Regions from separate parts of the Pseudocitrobacter faecalis genome, predicted to be linked through region 2. Evidence: riboswitches for the same ligand, from Rfam matches in the RefSeq annotation. Region 2 holds a riboswitch; the other holds the start of a gene.
The links. Region 2 has a riboswitch for fluoride ahead of ACOXYR_RS06310 (universal stress protein). Riboswitches for the same ligand answer to the same signal wherever they lie in the genome.
Positions count from the first base shown of each region.

Region 1: another riboswitch for fluoride. It lies ahead of ACOXYR_RS15565 (DHHA2 domain-containing protein); the one in region 2 lies ahead of ACOXYR_RS06310 (universal stress protein).

Region 1 is NZ_CBDDNJ010000002.1:3,132,655-3,139,910, forward strand. It holds gene ACOXYR_RS15550 (FAD-dependent oxidoreductase) at 1-659, opposite strand, end outside; gene ACOXYR_RS15555 (helix-turn-helix transcriptional regulator) at 1,119-1,745, opposite strand; gene ACOXYR_RS15560 (hypothetical protein) at 2,171-2,326, opposite strand; fluoride riboswitch at 2,302-2,371, shown strand; gene ACOXYR_RS15565 (DHHA2 domain-containing protein) at 2,447-3,349, shown strand; tRNA gene ACOXYR_RS15570 (tRNA-Arg) at 3,365-3,441, opposite strand; gene ACOXYR_RS15575 (DNA-binding response regulator) at 3,750-4,466, shown strand; gene fimZ (fimbria biosynthesis transcriptional regulator FimZ) at 5,276-5,908, shown strand; gene sfmF (fimbria assembly protein) at 5,947-6,465, opposite strand; gene fimH (type 1 fimbria D-mannose specific adhesin FimH) at 6,476-7,256, opposite strand, start outside.
Region 2 is NZ_CBDDNJ010000002.1:1,213,249-1,220,504, reverse strand. It holds gene thiM (hydroxyethylthiazole kinase) at 1-608, opposite strand, end outside; gene ACOXYR_RS06335 (hypothetical protein) at 1,721-2,140, shown strand; gene ACOXYR_RS06330 (hypothetical protein) at 2,308-2,727, shown strand; one part of gene ACOXYR_RS06325 (IS3-like element ISSen4 family transposase) at 2,777-3,035, shown strand; one part of gene ACOXYR_RS06325 (IS3-like element ISSen4 family transposase) at 3,035-3,897, shown strand; gene ACOXYR_RS06320 (YadA C-terminal domain-containing protein) at 3,998-4,552, shown strand; gene ACOXYR_RS06315 (hypothetical protein) at 4,723-4,962, shown strand; fluoride riboswitch at 5,549-5,616, shown strand; gene ACOXYR_RS06310 (universal stress protein) at 5,694-6,116, shown strand; gene crcB (fluoride efflux transporter CrcB) at 6,132-6,506, shown strand; gene ACOXYR_RS06300 (DUF7916 family protein) at 6,503-7,256, opposite strand, start outside.

The DNA of each region.
Region 1 (7,256 bases), 1.9 Mb from region 2:
AGCCTTGCGACCACCGCATTCCCGCCGTTAGCGGTGATCCCGCGCCCATAGCGGGCAATTTCCAGCAGATGACGGCTCAGCCGCTTCACCACGTAGGCGAAAGATTTCAGTGACCGGGTAGCATTAAAGAAGTGTTTGAGATCGTTATTCGACGAGCTAAACATCATTCCCATAAACGTGATAGTGCGTAACGGTTTACGCAGACGTTTCATGTCATCGCCCAACTGGCGAATATCGAACGCTTCCGGTACCACCGAGCGCCCGCGCATCACGCCGCCCGGTGCATCCGGGTGGTAATCGGGATAATGATAGAGGTTGCAGCAAAAACGGGTTTTCTCTTCAAAAACGCGCAGCATCTGCGGGGCCTGTTGCAGGAAAGCTTCCACCAGCTCCGGGCGATAGCTTTCGCCCGCTTCGCTACGCAAATAGGTACGCGCCGCATCGATAGAGTCCTCAATGCCCTGTTGCTGCGCCAGATGATTGTTGGGGATCCACAGCACACCGCCGGAAAACGCCGTCGTACCGCCGAAAACGGCCTCTTTCTCAATGATCTGTACATCCAGCCCCTTCAGGCCCGCCGTCACCGCAGCCGAGAGGCCGCCTACCCCGCTGCCGACCACCAGAACATCGCACTCGCGTGCCGGTTGCTTCATCGTCATAATCCCCTCCCCTTATCCCTAAGAAGAAGAAACTTGCCAGGACTGTTCATAGGATACCTCGCAGATGAATGTTCCAATTTGTTTAATTTATGTTTTAATTTTGTTTCATCTGCATTTTTGACAGGCTGAAAGGGAAAAAGAAGGGCACTTTGTAAGTAAAACCTGCACTTTTCGACAATGACGCAGAAGTGTGGAGTGAATCAAAGTTTTGTCCGGGGGAAAGGAGCAGGAGCAAGAGCGGGTTCCGATCTGTGCGATCGGAACGAAAAAATAGAGTTTAGAAAACAAACAGCAAAATAAAAATATTCATCACCGCGACAATCGATAATAAAGCGTATAAAGTAAATTCGTCATGCATATGATAAGTAATACTTTTTAGAAAAGCTTTAAGATTACGACCTTAACGTTAAATGTTATAACGACTATCGTTAAAACATAGCAAAATAGAACAGTAGACTTTTACATAGCATAGGAATAACGGAAAAGATCATTAATATCCGCCCCCATTTTTTTCTCTACGCGTTGCTTTGCGGCATAAACGCTACGTATCCCCAGATTAAATGTCTCAGCTACTACGACACAATCCTGCCCCGCGCTTAAATCATGCAGGATGTTAAATTCTAGCCTGGATAAAACTTCACCACGTATGGACATTGCGTGATGCCCGAGAAATTTCCTTTTGATTTTTTCAGCAACCGCGTCGATTTTCTCTCCAGGATACAAAATCAAAAAAATATTATCGTCATTTTTGAACCAATAGTTAGCCAATGCCTGCAGATGCCTGTCACAGACAAGGATGATTTTAAGTTTGGTTTCTATCAACGTATCCAGCCAGAGTCTGCTTAAATAGCTTCTAAAATAACTTATTGAAAAATCAACAAAAACACAACCAGAATAAATCCACGCATGGCTTTTTTTCAACACACCTTCCGTGATACCCAGAGCAAAATAACGACTGCCTTCTGGCCAGGTGCTAAAACAAAAACTCTGGCAAAAAGCAATACGCACTGATGTTGTAGGTTTTATCTCACAATTTAAAGGGCATGTAATACAGCTTAATTTTTTTAAATTAACTTCAGACAACATACTGCCACCCTCCTCCCTTTTGTAAATATATAGTTCCATTGACATAAATCCTTGTCAATGGCTTCCCTGCCCGGCCTGAAGCATACCAATACCGATAAAACCAACATATACGATAATATTCCTGGTTTAATAAATAAACGCAAAAAAAACACGTTTTAAAAATCAACACTTAAATAATAAACATTCTTCTAACACAAACATCATCCAGGACAATTGCGGCTATCTGTAAGAATTTTACCACGAAAAAAAAGTATCAAATTTGTGATACCACCTCTTATATCAGAGGTAATACCTAATGATAACCATTTTAATATAAAGGTTATTTGCAAAGGAGTGAAATGACCACAAAATTAAAATGAAATATTGTTTCTACATGTAAGTGGAGATTGATTATCATTTGTTGTTATTACACCGAACTGAGATTTTCATCTGGTTAAAATCTTAAACTCAAAATAATTTTCTGCTCTTAAAGCACTTTGCGTTTTTTTTGCATTGTTGCGCAAAGTCTTTTTACTGCCGCGCAAGCGCTTGAAAGCCAGCGCGCCGTGGTTCACACTGGTTGCAAGGTGATGGCGTTCCACCTTCCCCAACCGCCTCGTTTGGAGGCTAATGACGCCTGATATGACTCTCATTCACGATGGGGCGTGTCAGGCTGGCCTTTCTTCTCCAGCTCAACATGCTTCCCTGAAAAGGTTTAAGCAATGATAAATGTACTCGGTCACCTTCATCCTGATAGCGACGCTGTTTGCACCGCTTATATGGCAAGCCGCTGGCTTACGCTGAGGGGCTGTCAGGCACAGGCCTGGCGTTGTGGGGAAATTAATCGCGAAACGCGCTTTATTTTTGAACAGGCACAACTGTCTGTTCCCGCCTTACTCACCGATTCACTCGCCGATCGCGATGTCTGGCTGGTCGACTTCACCGAGCCCACCCAGGGCCCCGCTTCTTTAGCGGAAAGTAACGTTGTCGGGATCATAGACCATCATCGCCTTGGTGGCCTGGTCACGCGTCTGCCTCCGGAAGTATGGGTAAAACCGGTGGGCAGCAGCAGTACGCTGCTGTGGCAACTGATGACCCCAGCGATCCGCCAGATGATAACGCCTGCGGAAGCACTTTTAATGCTGGGTGCTGTGATAAGCGACACCGTCGCGCTGCGTTCACCCACCACAACGCCCGATGACACGCTTGCGGTTGAGGAACTCTCAGCTCTCGCGGGCATCGAGAAAGATGCCTTTATTGCCGGGCTACTGACCGCAAAAACCAGCATTGAAGGGCTGAGCGGAAAAGCACTGCTTAATAAAGATATCAAAACGTTCCAGATCCAGGGCCTGAAGATCAACGCCGCACAGATCGAACTGTTTTCATTAAATCAGGTGGATGCGGTACTGGATGAGTTACAACAGGCGATGGCGCAGAATATCCGTGAGACCGGCGCGCAACGGGTGGTGCTCATGCTGACGGATATCAATGCCGGGTATTCGACGCTCTATTTTGCCGTGCCGGAAGGCCAGCAAGCAGACGCGCCCTGCAAAGTAGAAGGCATGCTGAGCCGTAAAAAACAGCTATTGCCGTGGCTTGAAAACTCTCTTGCAAAGGGGAAATAACGCTAGACGGTAAAATGGTACGCCCTACAGGATTCGAACCTGTGACCCACGACTTAGAAGGTCGTTGCTCTATCCAACTGAGCTAAGGGCGCATTGTGAAGCCAGAACTTCGCGGGGGTGAAACGCGAGGAATTATACGGTCACCGGGCGGTGAGTCAATCCATTTCAATGTGAAATCAGGGTTGTTCGCGAAGATGGACATTACGCGAACAGCCCTTGCGTTTTTTTTAACCACTCTTCTTACGGTAGCCTAAGTGCTGCGAAAACCCTTACCTAACTTTAAGTATTGCCTTAGAGAAGAACCTGACTCTGGTGTCACAATGTCTGCTACTGGCTGTTTGACCGCATCGTTAGATAAGCTATAAGTGAAGACGCGCGTGACGGCGCCAGGAAGAGAAGCATGCGCATCGCAATTCGCAGAGAAAGGAGGCGTCGTTCAGGCACCGATCACCCTGGATTTAAGAATCCACACGCCTGGCCCCCGTTTTTTGATCGACTTGAACGCCTGACTCACTCACTTGCCCTCACGCACAAAACCGACTCCCCTCATTTTATTCTGGTCAGCAGCGATCAATTCTTACGGCAGGGGTTTCGTTTCGCCCCCTATCCACTGAGTAACGGTTGGGTAACCTCAACGCTGGATAATGCGCTGGACTTGCTTCCCAAAGCCCCCGGCGTGCAACTGCTGGTCGATATTTACTACACCGATGCGCCAGCCATCGAAACGCTGGATCGCTTGCGGCGCATTAGCTTTGCGTTTCCGCAAAATTATATTCATCTGATAACCCCGACACAGGACAAAAAAGCCCTGCATTTTATGAAGGCGGTGACAACGCTGCGGATAATCAGTCGGCACTCACCCTTTCGTACGCTGCGCAAAAAATTGCTTATGCCGCAGCCAATGCAGTTCAACCGGAAAAGTCATTTCTCACGTGATGAGTGGCTCATTCTGATGGCGCTGACCCAGGGGCGTTCGTTGAAATCCATCGCCAGCGATCACGACAAAGATTATCACAGGATTATCTATCGCCTGGGGCGCATTGTTGAACGGCTCAAGCTACAGCATCGCTCAGAACTTATTCACTTGCTGAAAAATCTTTCTGCTAGTTCAAACTGACAATTTCGTTAACCTCTTAAATCTTAGATTGTTTTAAGAAATTACTTAATCGAATTGATCTTTTTTTGTTAAATTTAAACAATATCGCAAACTTTATAACTATTCCTAAGACCCGATTTTAGATAGCGAAAGTCACTCTTAAACCAGTTCGTAAAAGTGCATTCCTCTGTTGTGTATTCATAAAGGAACCTTGCAAATAGCGCTATTTGCAGAGCTGACCGGCGTTAACGGCCAGATATCGTAGGGTTTTAGATTACAGAGATAAAATTTCTTTCTTTTGCCATTCCCATAGCTCGCATCGAGATCAAAAGGAATTTTTTGTGGAATAATCGTTGAATTGCGCCATTCCGGATATGTTTACCGATCGATTATTCCCCAATAATTGCGCCACATCAATTAACACGTTTTCAACATTTAGCATCTATTAATATTTATGCCTGGAAAAAAAGTTAAGTCCTCTACAGGATTTTAAACACCTGGTGGTAAATACCAAAAATAATTTGAATAAACTTTCTGACTAGAACATCATATTAATTACGGATTGATGCGACTTTAATAATGCTTTTCGGACAATTCATAGCAAGTATAATAGCCATGTACTTATCGTGTTATAAGAAAAGCCTTTTTCAAGGGTTTAGGCATTGTTTAAGTACCGGACAGAATTGTCACTTTATAATGGTACAAGTAGGGATAGATAACTCCTCTGGAAGTAAGCTAAAAATTAAAATTTTTTATTTATCCATTCGACTTGTAATAGTTTCCGTAAAGGAATCCCACGTAACTATTCCACCAGTCTGAGGCATATAAAGATGAAACCGGCATCCGTTATCATTATGGACGAACACCCTATAGTCAGAATGTCGATCGAGGTCCTGCTCCAAAAAAACCCACAGGTTCAGGTTGTTCTGAAATCAGATAATAGCCATGAAGTCATTGAATACATTAGGAATAACAATGTTGATATGGTTATACTTGATATTGAGCTTTCTGGTTCAGACGGGTTTTCATTACTCAAACGGATAAAGAACATCAGTGAAAGCACCAAGGTTCTTTTCTTATCATCCAAATCTGAGTCGTTCTATGCCTGTCGGGCGATCAGGGCTGGCGCAAATGGTTTTGTCAGTAAACGGAAGGATCTGTGTGATATCTATAAAGCGGTGGAGATGCTCCTGGCCGGATATTCTTTTTTCCCGGCCGACTCCATGAATATCTTCGGTGGCGGTAACACGCGCAGTAATAAGTTTAACGACATGCCGTTATCCAATCGAGAAATTACCGTACTACGTTATCTTGCTAATGGTTTGTCTAATAAAGAGATAGCAGCCCAACTATTGTTGAGTAATAAAACCATTAGCGCGCATAAATCAAATATTTTCACCAAACTTGGCGTGCATACTATCGTTGAACTGATAGATTATGCGAAAGCTCACGAATTACTCTAGCCCTTCATGAATCCCGGCCCTGAAACGGGCCCGGGAAGTCAGTTATAGTTTAGCGTAAAGGTTGCATCCGCATCGGCACTCCCCGGTTGTGGATTATCTGCCGTGGAAATGTAATTGGCGTAAAACGACAGAGTGGCATCCCCTTGTGCGTCAATGGCTACCGCTTTACTCTCCTGTTGTAACGGAAGGCGAGATTTATCCTCATCAAGGATCTCCACCGCAACGCGACTGGCCTGGCTTGTGCCATTCAGCGCCAGCAGAGTATTGTCCTGAGCGTCAGGCGTTCCGGCAAAGGTTATCGATACCGCCCCCGGCGGGCAGCCCGTCAGGCGAATCGAAAAGGGCATCGCCTGAGTTTTGCTGCCCGCCGTTTGGAGTTGCTTTGTGGGCCAGGATCCCAACTGGACTTCTTTCGCACTGTCGCTGGCGTTGACCACGCAGCTTAAATCCACAATATTGCCGGACAGCTGAATGTTGATCTCGCCCAGGGGCGTGGCCGCCTGTACAGTACTCATCATCGCCAGCAATGTCAGAGCACAGGTGAAATGACGTGGCATCTTGCCTCTCTTAATCGTAATCAACACGCAAATAGCCTCGCGATGTAAATATCCCTTCCGCGGGTTTATTGCCGGTAATGCTGACCGGCCACGCACGAATGCCCACCTGCGCCTGCGCGGCGTCATCCAGACGGAACGGGATGGTACTGCCCAGCGAATTTGGCGTTAGCGGATTACCGTTTGCATCAGCAACCACGAAACCTAAATCGGGATTGTCGGAGACCAACGCATTCCCCGACACTTTTTCAGCTTCGATACGCATCGTCAGGTACGCATTGGCTTCCACGTTGGTGCATTTAATTCCGATAGTTTTGCTCTGTGCAGGCACACTCGGTGGACGCTGCCCGGCGCCAGCCTGAGAAAAGAGCGATGCGCCAATGTCGCCAAAGTCAAACTCGACCACATTACCGGCGTTAATTTCACAGCTTTGCGGCACTTCAATGGTGCCGCTGTAGCTGATGGTGTAAACGACGGTGGTGAGCGGATCAGCACTTGTCGTAGTGACATAGACCCTGAACATGGTCTGCTGAGGGATCACAACCATATTGATAAAACGCCGTGTCACTTTAAGACGGAAAACCAGCTTGGAATCCGTTACCGGAAACGCTTTGTTTTTCGAGACATTCGGGTGCGAACCCATCTGGATGTAACGCACCGGAGGATAAAACTCCCCTGCATAGTCATCCGTAATCTTCATGGCACCATCAAGATATTCATTCAGTTTTACATACTGGAATTTATCTTCCACGCTGGTAATCGGGAGATCGGTGGTATAACTTCGCATGGTCGTG
Region 2 (7,256 bases):
AATGCACAACCCGTCCCCACTACGCGGGTCATCAGCGGGTTACCGCCCGTGACCGCGACAACGCGTTGTCCATCGGTGATGTAATCCACTTCGCCCGTCACCGCGACAATAGTCCCAATTTGACGAGCCAGCGCCTGCGCCGCAGGTAGCGCAGCGGCGGCCGTATCCGTAGTGTCCACGCCGCGCCCGCCCGCGCTCATCCCCGCCAGCGCCATAATTTCAGAGGCATTCCCCCGAATGGCGGCAGGTTTTAAGGTCAACAGGTCGTGGCAAAACTCGGTACGTAGCGTTAACGCGCCCACGGCGACAGGGTCGAGAGTCCAGGGTTTACCTGCGGCATTCGCACTCAACGCGGCGGATTTCATCGCCTGCGCGCGCGGCTGCGTCAGCGTGCCGACGTTTATCAATAACGCATCGGCAATGGCAGAGAACTGCGCGGCTTCCTGCGCATCAATCACCATCGCGGGGGATGCGCCGAGCGCCAGCAGTACGTTAGCGGTAAAGGTCTGCACAACGTCGTTAGTCATGCAGTGAACAAGGGGGGCGTGATGACGAAAAAGATGTAACGAATGCGCGATTTGCGCGGGGCTAAGCGGCTCTGCTTGCATGGTTTGCTCCTGCCAGAACGTCCAGAAGCAATGACCTGACGGTCTCTGACTTCCCTACGCCGGCATTACAAGGGAAATTTACGTTTATTTTATCAGGAATCTGGAGCATAGGTAACAGCTGGATTTGACAAGAAAATCCTATGTCTGCGTTCATCTTTTTTTCTCGTCCAGGCAGGAGAAAAAGAAGATTTAACCCTACTGATTTTCGCCATCTAAAGGTAGCGTGAGTGACGGTGTTCGTGAAGCGTGGTGACGTGAGAAAGGCCAAAGGTAAAGGTGGGGAAAGAGAAAACCCTTAATCATGCAGGATTGTCCACGGAATTTTCGATACAAAGAGCCCCGTTAAAGCAGGCAAATATTTTGGCTAATCCCATAAAGGTTAGTGAGTCCTTCTAAAAAGGTATCACAGAAACTCATGATGTAAATATTGGTAGCCATGGGGGCCAGAGCTTCTCGCCCTTCTTAAAATTGATATTATTTTTCACAGCCCGGTGAAATATCTTAATACTGCTAACATTAAATAATCACTTAACTCCCACGGCAGAACTTATAACAACATGTTTTTAAAGACACTGATCCATTCAGAACGATAGAAAGTTAGATTTAATATCTGAATGTACTGTTAGGCACTGTAAGAAAAGCAAGCCATCAGCAAGAGCACGTCTAAATCCGGGTCACTTCAGCCTATTTGATTGTTATTCTCATTAACTACTTAACAACTTGAATTATTATGTTTATTAGAAAAATCGCATACCCGCCAATTGAAAAATATTCATGATTAATTGTGTTGACTAGTTACTCTCGGTAAGCAATTATGCGCATCCAGAACTTATTTTACGAATCGAAATAAGTTATAAATTTGTTAATTAATCATCAATGCCGTGATGATGCAAACCCTTATTGAGCGCCCTTGTGGATTGTTCAAATACCCTCTTAACCTGTTCCGTGTGAGGGTACTTTTAAGAATGTATCGGGGTTGTTATGAAACGTATTATTTTATGTGTTGTTCTTATTGTGTTACTGATTATCGCTTATTTCGTAGGTGGCGCTACTTATAAGGTTTACAAAATAAACAAGGCTCATGAAGCCTCTTTAAACAAAGGCTAGGTAATATGAAATATGTTTTTGCTGCTGTTCTGGTTTCTACTGTTGTGCTTAGTGGTTGCGTTGTCGCTAAGTCGCATCATGAAAATGATATTAAGGCTACTCATACTGCACAAGTAGAAGAAAGTTACACTACTGAGCAAGTAGCCGCACCTGGTGTCGTAGATCGTCTACACGCTATCAAGTTCACAGGAAATGATTACATTGATGGTAAGGATGTTCCTATTGCCGTTAGTGTGGGTAATGGCTTCACTAAGGCTATGATCCAGGACGAACCAGCAAAGATTACCCGTAAGAATCCTAACTTTTATGAAGTCAAAGGTAGTGGTTATATTATTTCTATCGCCCTTGATGATACGGGGGTAGTTAGCGCTTCCTGGAATCATACCAAAGGCCGCGCTCATGGTGGCTTAAACATCATAAAATAATTAAAAAATAAATCCGATCGTTATCAAGTAGTTAAGGTGGTTTTTAACTACCTTAACTAATTTAATATAAAACAATACCTTGCCACATTTGTAGCAGGTCTCTATATATCGTATTCAATGGGAATAAAACCCATTACGTTTTAAAGTTCACTTAAGAGATTCATTCAATGAAAATTTCTATTATCGCTGTGGTTATCACTGCTGCTTTTTCTTTTTCTGTTAACGCTGCTACTGGTACAACTTATGACTCTATTCAAGATGCACGTATTAGCTCTTTAAATACTAACTCTAATGCTGCCTTTCAACAGATTAACGACAACAAAGTAGACCAGGACGCTTATAACAATCAAATAGCGACCTCACTCCATACAGTGGATAGCAAAGCTTCACAAGCTAAAGATACTGCTGATGCTGCACAAGTTGTTGCTGATCGCGCTGATCAACAATCTATTTCTAACTACGTTGCTATCAGTGATGAAATTGCACAGCGTCAACGTGTAGAGCATGACTTACAAAACCAGGTTCAACAGGTGTCGGCAAGCCAACAAAATTACGCCACACAAGCTGACCTGCTCCCCGTTGATTAGTACACCCCGATGTTAGTAATGTCTTCATAAGCCACATGAGGACATCCCCATGAAGAAGCGTTTTTCCGATGAACAGATCATCAGTATTCTCCGCGAAGCCGAAGCTGGGGTACCCGCCCGTGAACTCTGCCGCAAGCATGCCATTTCCGATGCCACGTTTTACATCTGGCGTAAGAAGTATGGCGGTATGGAGGTGCCTGAAGTTAAGCGCCTGAAGTCGCTTGAGGAAGAGAACGCCAGACTCAAGAAGCTGCTTGCCGAAGCCATGCTGGATAAAGAGGCGCTTCAGGTGGCTCTTGGGCGAAAGTACTGACGACAGACCAGAAGCGGGAAGCCGTGATGTTGATGTGTGATGCGACCGGTCTGTCGCAACGTCGTGCCTGCAGGCTTACAGGTTTATCCCTGTCGACCTGCCGCTATGAGGCTCACCGTCCGGCTGCTGATGCGCATTTATCAGGGCGCATCACTGAGCTGGCACTGGAGCGCAGGCGTTTTGGCTACCGTCGTATTTGGCAGTTGCTGCGCCGTGAAGGGCTTCATGTTAATCATAAGCGCGTGTACCGGCTTTATCACCTCAGTGGCCTGGGCGTAAAACGCAGAAGACGTCGTAAAGGGCTGGCAACAGAACGTCTGCCGCTGCTCCGTCCGGCGGCGCCCAATCTGACCTGGTCGATGGATTTCGTCATGGACGCACTTTCCACCGGTCGCAGGATCAAGTGTCTTACCTGCGTCGATGATTTCACAAAGGAATGCCTGACGGTCACTGTTGCCTTTGGGATTTCAGGCGTTCAGGTCACGCGTATTCTGGACAGCATTGCACTGTTTCGAGGCTATCCGGCGACGATAAGAACTGACCAGGGGCCGGAGTTCACTTGCCGTGCACTGGATCAATGGGCCTTTGAGCATGGTGTTGAGTTGCGCTTAATCCAGCCGGGCAAGCCAACGCAGAACGGATTTATTGAGAGCTTTAACGGACGATTTCGCGATGAATGTTTGAATGAGCACTGGTTCAGCGATATCGTTCATGCCAGGAAAATTATTAATGACTGGCGGCAGGATTATAACGAATGCCGCCCGCACTCCACGCTGAATTATCAGACACCGTCTGAATTTGCAGCGGGCTGGAGAAAGGGTCATTCTGAGAATGAAGATTCCGACGTTACTAACTGAGTGTTGTATCTAATCGTGGGGGCAGGTCAAAGCCAACGTTGATAAAGTTGACGCTCAACATAACTCGCGTCTTACGGCACTTGAGAATGCCCCTAAACCTATGAATGGTAAAGATGGTGCGAAAGGTGATAAAGGCGATACTGGCGCACAAGGAAAGCAAGGTTTAACGGGCGCTACTGGATTAAACGGAAAAGATGGAAAAGCCGGAATTAACGGGCGTGATGGAAAGAACGGAGTTAACGGCGTAACATCCACCGTTACGAAAGTGCAAGTCGATACAGCTACTCAAAGTACTGTTAAACGTAACAGCACTTCTACCGCCAGTAACGCTGCTGATTTGAAAGCTGTTCACCAGGCGCTTAATAAACTTTCTGCTGCTAATAATAATTTCTCCTCTTTGAAAGATGAAGTTGATAGCAATAAAAAAGAAGCTCGTTCAGGTAGCGCCGCAGCGGTTGCTATCGCTTCTATGCCTCAAGTTGAAGCAGGCCAAACAATGATGTTCTCTGCTGGCGTGGGCACTTTTAAAAGCGAATCAGCGTTAAGTGTTGGTGCTTCTCTCCATGCAGGTAGCAACACAGTTATTAAGGCTGGTTTAAGTACCACGACAAATAACGATTTCGCTATGGGAGCGGGTGTTGGCTTCGGATTCTAACGAAGAATTCTTTTAGAGCCTCTTATTTAGAAGATTCATCAAAGCTGATTATGGAAATCGCTTTCAGCTTCTTACTAATAACGTTACTGAGTTAAAGGAAATAATACAAAAGGAGGTGGCAAGAGGTAGAGCAAGGTAATAAAAAATATCAATTACAGTAAGGTAAGTTAATGAAATCTCTTTTTGCTGTAGTAGTGGTGGCGCTTGGGCTCTCTGGATGCTCTACACGCCCCACTACCCTCTCTAATGAGGCGTTGTGTAGTCAGTACGGTAAAAACCTCTCACAAGGTGATGAGGCCGCTTTAAACAGCTATTGGAATGAGATCGACAAGCGACAATTGAATCTTGATGATTGCTCTTTCCTGGCTACGCTAGCTTACTATTATAACGTTGAAGCAGTTGATAGCTAAGCCATATGAACAAGCCTCTTACGGCGGACTGCGCCCATAAATTGGACAGTTAATGTTAAGCGGCTTTCAAGGCCTGGATTCGGTATCAACCGGACTCAGGTCTTTTCATTTCAGACTTAACCGCTCATTGTTATAATAATGTATATAACCCTCTATCGCCTAAGCAAGGTAAAGAACTATCCTTTGAAAAAAAGATTGCTACTGTTAGTAGACAACCATCTAAAGTTTAAGATGGATGAAATAAGAACTCATACCATTCAACAAAACAAATAAGGGTTGCAAACGATTTTTAATTCATTCAAATAACACTCTTTCCAATGTTTGCTGTCGTGATAATGTTCTTCTGATCAAGATGAAGCATTAGAGAATTAATCTGGCAACAGTGGAGCCCTTAAGAAAGTTCATTCTTACGTTGCTGTATGTCGTGATGAATGAGTAATGTACGGGTTTTTCTCAGCCTTCACGAAGGAAGGGCCCCTGAATCATCAATACAACAAATTGGTTTATCGCGACAGGTTACGGCAAGTGCCGGGCGGAAGCAAGCCGCACAAACCATTTGCAATCCCCCCATCATCGGCCCACAATTATTCACAAAGGTGATGGCGTTCCACCTTTCCCAACCGCCCTGCTGGGGCTGATGACGCCTGGTATACCCTCTTAACATGGAGGTATGTCAGGCTGTCTGTCGTTTGAAGACCCGCGCATACCTCGCAACCTGACGAGGTTTTTTTATGCCTGTTTATCACCATGCGCTGGTGCTGATTAATAGCAGCCTTGATGGCATTCCCCTGCTTGATCACGCCGCAAAAATGGCGCAGGAGAACGCGATGACGATAACCATCGCGCATATCAGCACCGATTATCGCGCCCTCAATTATGTCTCTGACAGCCTGATGGATGACGTGGTTTCGCAGGAAGTCATTCAGGCCAAAGCCCTGTTGAGCGAGCTGGCGGAATCCGTTTACCTACCGGTACAAACGCTGGAGTTAGTCACGACCCGTCGCTTTGAAGATGTCGAATCCTGTATCCGCGATCGCCGTATCGATCTGGTCATCGCCGGGCATCACAATCGCTTGCTGGGCGTGCTCGCCTCCCACTCCCTTGAGTACATCAACCACTTGACGGTGGATGTGCTGATCAAACATTTAGCATAAGGATTTACGCGCGTGATGTATCGTTCATTACTGGCCGTTATAGTGGGCGGCTCAACCGGGTGTGTGATTCGTTGGTGGTTGTCGATGAAACTGAACAGCCTTTTCCCGAGCCTACCACCTGGCACGCTGGTGGTTAATCTGGTGGGTGGTTTTATTATTGGCGCGGCGCTGGCGTTCTTTTTGCGCCAGCCGCAGTTAGATCCGGCGTGGAAGTTACTGATTACCACCGGTCTTTGCGGCGGGATGACGACCTTTTCCACTTTTTCGGCGGAGATCGTCACCCTTTTGCAAAACGGCAACTATCTGTGGGCGATGATTTCCGTGATAACTCACGTGGTGGGATCGCTCCTGATGACGGCTGCCGGGTTCTTTTTGATGACGCTGGTTTAGCGCGCCAGCGACGCCGCCATTCTCACCCAGGTATGGCGGCGACCGCGAACGGCCATTGAAAACGCATATAATGCTTGCGGATCCGCCATGCCTGCGACGCCAGCATCGCCGAAGTTATACATATCGGCACCGCAGCGTTTACTGGCGAGCGCAATCTGACGCACAGTCTCTTCGTCTGCGCCTTCCTGGCTGCTGCTGAGCGTGGTGATGCCCACGCCACCGGCGGCCTGGATAGCCTCCAGCGCGCGCGTGACTTTTTCCTCTGACGCGCCACGACATCCGGCAGGCGCAGGAACAATGACGCCATCTGCACCCGCCGCGACGTAACTGGCGTATTCCAGTGGTTCGGCAACGCCGGACGCATAGAACTTCGCCACCAGAATCAGCTTATCGGTCATACCGCGAATCTGGCGTAGCGCGTCAATGACGCGCGAAGCGGTGACGCCCGGTTTGTCATACGCCGTCAGGCAGTAAAAATCCGCCTCCTGTAGCAGCGCGAGGTTGCTCAGATTACAGGCGCGAGGATCGTCCAGCGAGGGATCGGCGAGCACTTCCATACTGACACCAACCAGTCGCCCCGTCAGCGTTTTGAAATGGGCAAGGTTCTCGCATCCCTGAATCGCCTGAGTGCGGCAATTCATTCCTTTGACTAATAACAGGTCGCACCCAAACGCACAAAGCAGCTCGCCATTCGTCACTTCACCATAAAGCGGACTGGCGCTCGCCGCGACTTCAGCCATAAGCACCCGT